2 linked regions of the Vallitalea guaymasensis genome follow. The main gene of each other region encodes a partner of the protein of the gene in region 2 in a complex. Links are inferred from orthologs where the notes say so. Each region holds a gene or a part of one and is shown on either strand. Other genes may lie near its edges.

The links. Proteins that work in one complex are often made in the same cells at the same time.
Region 1: the proteins of metK (region 2) and groL are in contact, whole or in part, in a cryo-EM structure (PDB 8P4O), measured with the Escherichia coli proteins. The link is inferred for Vallitalea guaymasensis from one-to-one orthologs.

Annotation. Positions count from the first base shown.
Region 1 is NZ_CP058561.1:247,981-250,970, forward strand. The notes cover bases 82-2,990. They hold groL (chaperonin GroEL), read right to left. Parts: upstream 2,396-2,990; coding sequence 767-2,395; downstream 82-766. Other genes in these bases: HYG85_RS01085 (DUF6106 family protein), read right to left, coding at 82-535; groES (co-chaperone GroES), read right to left, coding at 2,446-2,730. In the rest of the region: more of HYG85_RS01085, read right to left, coding at 26-81.
Region 2 is NZ_CP058561.1:1,950,684-1,953,629, forward strand. Bases 34-2,898 are described here. They hold metK (methionine adenosyltransferase), read right to left. Parts: upstream 2,129-2,898; coding sequence 938-2,128; downstream 34-937. Other genes in these bases: ptsP (phosphoenolpyruvate--protein phosphotransferase), read right to left, coding at 34-468; HYG85_RS08795 (HPr family phosphocarrier protein), read right to left, coding at 480-737; HYG85_RS08805 (COG2426 family protein), read right to left, coding at 2,186-2,659. Outside these bases: more of ptsP, read right to left, coding at 1-33. UniProt on the Escherichia coli protein: Catalyzes the formation of S-adenosylmethionine (AdoMet) from methionine and ATP.

The sequences.
Region 1 (2,990 bases), 1.7 Mb from region 2 along the record:
AATTATTAATTTTGTTAAATATTTTTTAGTACTGCATTATTTTTCTTGGAATATATTTTTTTATTGCTTTTAACATTTTTTCATTAGGTTCAAGGATAAGCTTTTCTCTTTTACCATTTCTGACTATCATTGCTGCGTAAGTATTATTGTTGTTAGTACCACTACTGCAATCAATAACCTTTTCGTAATTTGACAATTCACTAGCATGGTCCTTGCTATTAACTGGTGCCATAATCTCTATTTTCCTTACATCAATAGATATAAATTTTTTTCTTTTATTCTTGTTGAAGATTTTATCGATATCCAAATCACCACTTGTAAAAATATACTCGAATTCTACGTTAAGTCTTCTCATCAAGAAAACCGCACCAAATATGATAACTAACGCTATAGGTATAAGAAAACCTACTAAAACAGGTACCATTGAACAGACCATAATCAATACTATAGCACCTATAATTATCGCTACTCTAATAAGATTATCTTTTAGAGAATTGCTTTTTTCAACTAATTGTTCATTAAATATATCACCCATACTTTTCCTCCTATGTTTAAATTGCTATCTGCGCTGTAAAATAATAATTAATGAATACATTGTACAATTACATCCATTATATAACAATACTCTTCACTATACAACCATAAAAACTGAATACCTTTAATTCCTAATATAGAATTTTTCATTAAATATAAAACATATATTGTATAAAATCACAAAAGCCATCAGCGTTAACTGATGGCATTCGTAAAATAATTATTTATTTAATTACATCATGCCCATTCCTGGAGCTCCGCCGCCCATAGGCATTGCTGGTTCATCTTCTTTTATATCTGCAACAACTGATTCTGTTGTAAGTAGAGTTGAAGCTACTGAAGTAGCATTTTGAAGAGCACTTCTAGTTACTTTTGTTGGGTCAATGATACCTGTTGCAACCATATCAACATATTCTTCAGTTAAAGCATTGAATCCAATGTTATTATCCGCTTCTTTTAGTTTATTTACAACTACAGATCCTTCAAGTCCTGCATTAGTAACAATTTGGCGAAGTGGAGATTCTAATGCTTTAAGGATAATTTTGATACCTGTCTTTTCATCACCTTCAGCATTATCTAATAATTTAGCAACTTCTTTTGATGCGTGGATATAAGAAGTTCCACCACCTGAAACGATACCTTCTTCTACTGCTGCTCTTGTAGCTGCTAAAGCATCTTCCATACGTAATTTCTTTTCTTGCATTTCTGTTTCTGTTGCTGCTCCAACTTTGATTACAGCAACTCCACCAGCCATCTTAGCTAATCTTTCTTGTAATTTCTCTTTATCAAATTCAGAAGTTGTTTCTTCTATTTGAGCTCTGATTTGGCTAACTCTAGCATCAATATCTTCTTTAGAGCCAGCACCATCTACGATTATAGTGTTTTCTTTTTGAACTTTAACAGATTTTGCTTTACCAAGCATCTCTATAGTAGTTTCTTTAAGATCAAGACCTACTTCTTCTGAAATAACAGTACCACCTGTTAAGATTGCTATATCTTGAAGCATTGCTTTTCTTCTATCACCAAAACCAGGAGCCTTAACAGCTACAACACTGAATGTTCCTCTTAAACGGTTAAGAACTAATGTAGCTAAAGCTTCGCCTTCTACATCTTCAGCGATAATTAATAACTTAGATCCTGATTGGATAATTTGCTCAAGAATAGGTAATATCTCTTGGATATTACTGATTTTCTTATCTGTAATTAAGATGTATGGATTATCTAGATCAGCAACCATCTTATCCATATCTGTTGCCATATATGGTGATAAGTAACCTCTATCGAATTGCATACCTTCAACTAATTCAAGTTCAGTTTCCATTGTTTTTGATTCTTCAATAGTGATAACTCCATCATTAGAAACTTTTTCCATTGCATCAGCGATTAATTGTCCTACTTCTTCATCACCAGCTGAAATTGCAGCAACTTTTGCAATTTGGTCTTTACCAGTTAATGCACTGCTCATTTCTTGGATAGCTTCTACTGTTTTCTTAGTAGCTTCTTTCATACCTCTTCTAAGAATGATTGGATTAGCTCCTGCTGCTATGTTCTTGATTCCTTCTTGAATCATTGATTGTGCTAATACTGTAGCAGTAGTAGTTCCGTCACCTGCAACATCATTAGTCTTAGTTGCAACTTCTTTAACGAGTTGTGCACCCATGTTTTCAAAAGCATCTTCTAATTCAATTTCTTTTGCTATTGTAACACCATCATTAGTGATAAGTGGTGTACCGAATTTTTTATCTAAAACAACATTTCTTCCTTTTGGTCCTAGTGTTACTTTTACTGTATCTGCTAATTGGTTAACTCCTGCTTCTAAAGCAGTTCTTGCATTTGCACCAAATTTAATTTCTTTAGCCATTATGTAGCCCTCCTTGTTTTCTTTGTTTTAATTTTATTTCAATTCAATGATTATTCAACTATTGCTAATATATCACTTTGCTTAACGATGATATACTCATTATCTTCTAGTTTAACTTCTGTACCAGCATATTTTGAATAGATAATCTTATCTCCTACTTTAACTTCCATCTTAACTTCTTTTCCTTCAACCATTCCACCTGGTCCTACAGCAACTACTTCTGCTTCTTGTGGCTTCTCTTTTGCTCCAGTAGGTAATACGATACCTGATTTAGTTACTTGTTCTGCCTCTAATTGTTTAATAACTACTCTGTCTCCTAAAGGTACTAATTTCATGTTTATTTACCTCCTTATAATTATCTTTCATATTTTCTTTTTCTGTTGTTAGCACTCTCTTCAATCGAGTGCTAATCTCAAGGTATATATTATTAAAATAGGCAATTAATTGCAAATGTTTATTTTAGCCATTTTCAGCTATTATACAATATTAGCTCAATTTACCTTCCATTTGCTCGTGTTTTCTTCAATTTGCTCCTATTTTCATTCTTTTCTAGTTAAGATACATATTCCCTTAATTATAATAGCATAGGATATAT
Region 2 (2,946 bases):
AAGTATAACTTTCTCTTTTAGTTTACTTAGAGGTTTATCAGTTTTCCCGATTATGTTATTTATAATCCTTTTACCTATATCCTCTATATCCAGAGATCTTTCCTTGAAATATTCGTTGTTCATATTATTGAATATGTCTACATACTCTTTGATTGTTTTATCTACTGCCCACTCTACATTATAACCCTTTTCAATTTTCTCGACTATGCTATCTTTTAGATCAGGGTCCTCTATCATTGTAATATGAGCTTCAATGATATCAGCTGTATCACCAATATCATGAGCATTGTCTAAATGTAATTTTCGTAATTGTTCTATACTAAGTATTAAAGCTTTTTCTAGTTTGGCTTTTTCATTAGTTGTATCAACAATCTTTCTTTCAGTTATTATATATTCAGCTGGATTATAGCAATATACTGATCCTATACCGTAACCTGCTGATACATTAATTCCAAATAACTCTTTCATAGTTTTTCTCCTTAGACTGCGAAGTTATTTATTATTAATTTCTCTAATGCACTCATTGCTTCTTTTTCATCATTGCCATTAATCTTAAGATAAATCAAATCATCCTTTAATACACCTAAAGATAAAACTTGTAGAAATTTCTTCCCATCAGCTTCTTTCTTATTCTTTATTACTTTAATCTCTGAACTGAATTCTTTTGATTTATTGATAAATAATGTTGCTGGCCTTGCATGTAATCCTGTTTCAGCCCTTATAATAAAACTCTTCATCAACATTTAATCACCTCAAGCTTTTATTTTACATCAAAAAAGGCACAAACCAATAAATGGTTTATGCCTGCTATTTACAGTAACACACCAATAACTTTAAAGTTATTATTTCTTATATTGTATCACTCAAATAGAATTATGTCAATAACTATACAATAATATGTTATTTTATATTCAAATATTATGAAATCAATTCTACATTATGCTTTTACTGCATTTTTTAATTCTTCTGCTTTGTCTGTTTTTTCCCATGGAAGGTCTATGTCAGTTCTTCCAAAGTGACCATATGCAGCAGTTTGTTTGTATATTGGTCTTCTTAAGTCAAGATCACGAATAATCGCTGCTGGTCTTAAGTCAAAGTGTTCATTGATTAAATCAGTTATCTTATCATCAGCTATTTTACCTGTATTATATGTATTCACTAAGACAGATACTGGTTTTGCAACACCAATTGCATATGCCAATACAACTTCACACTTAGAAGCTATACCTGCTGCAACAATGTTCTTAGCAACATATCTAGCTGCATAAGCTGCAGAACGGTCAACTTTTGTTGGATCTTTTCCTGAGAAAGCTCCACCGCCATGACTAGCGTATCCACCATAAGTATCAACTATAATCTTTCTACCTGTAAGTCCAGAATCTCCTTGTGGTCCACCTATTACGAATCTTCCAGTTGGATTGATTAGATACTTGGTTTCATCATCCAATAAATCTTCTGAAATAACTGGTTTGATAACATGTTCTATTATATCTTTTTTGATTGTTTCAAGCTGTACATCACAATCATGTTGAGTAGATACGACTACTGTATCAACTCTAACTGGTTTGTCGTCTACATATTCTACAGTTACTTGAGCTTTACCATCTGGTCTAAGATATTTCAATGTCTTGTTCTTTCTAACTTCTGTCAATCTTCTTGTTAAACGATGAGCCAAAGAAATAGGCATTGGCATTAATTCTTCAGTTTCATCACAAGCAAAACCGAACATCATACCTTGGTCACCTGCACCAGTAGCTTCTAATTCCTCTTCTGACATTTTACCTTCTTTTGATTCTAGAGCTTCGTCAACACCCATAGCTATATCTGTTGATTGTTCGTCCAAAGAAGTAAGTACGGAACAAGTATCACAGTCAAAGCCATATTTCGCTCTGTCATAACCAATTCCTCTAATAGTTTCTCTAACTAATTTTGGAATATCAACATAACAATTAGTAGTTATCTCTCCCATTACAAGTACTAATCCTGTAGTTACTGCTGTTTCACAAGCAACTCTTGCGTTAGGGTCTTTTGCTAAAATTGAATCTAAAACAGTATCAGATATCTGATCACACATCTTATCTGGATGTCCCTCTGTTACAGACTCAGAAGTAAATAATTTTCTCATAATTTTTCTCCTTTCGTTTCTTCACACAATACTTTTTTCTTCCGCGCTCAAAAATCTAGTCTATCCTACTAGAATTTTTATACCATATGATATGATAATCATAAATATCCCAGCCGTTGCTGCTCCTAAGATAACTGATATCAATGATTTCTTGAAGTCTAATCCTAATAAAGATGCAATTGTGGAACCGGTCCAAACTCCTGTACCAGGTAAAGGTATTGCAACAAACAGGAAAATACTAACATACTTATAATTATCTTTCACCTTTTTACTTTTTTCCAATGCTCTATTTTCATACCAGTATGCTAATTTACTTAAAAATTTTATTTTCTTCAATAATTCTAATACATGTGGTATCAGAAAAAGTATGAATGGAGCCGGGATGATAGCCCCAAGTAATGTCCAAAAATATGCCTGCCCTACTCCATACTCACTTAATGCTGCTAAAGGAACTGCACCTCTTTGCTCTATAAGAGGTGTTGCCGAAACAATCATTAGTTCAATAATGGATAAAGGTATTTTGAATGGTACCATATATAACCTCCTGATTATTGTTTATACTCCTAATTATAAAATCTTAAACATTTCACTATTAAAGCATGTAACCTGTTATGTAGAAAGGGCTAAGTATGATACTTAGATACTTATTAAGTGTAATTAAAACTTATATAATTATATTATTACCAACTTTTACTATTAATACCTTTTTCATAACTAACTCTGTGAAAAGGTAACTACATTCACTATTTCTTGTAAAAGATTTCAAGGAAAATTTCCTTATAATAAAATAAAACCTTCTATCGTCAAGAAGGTTTATAACT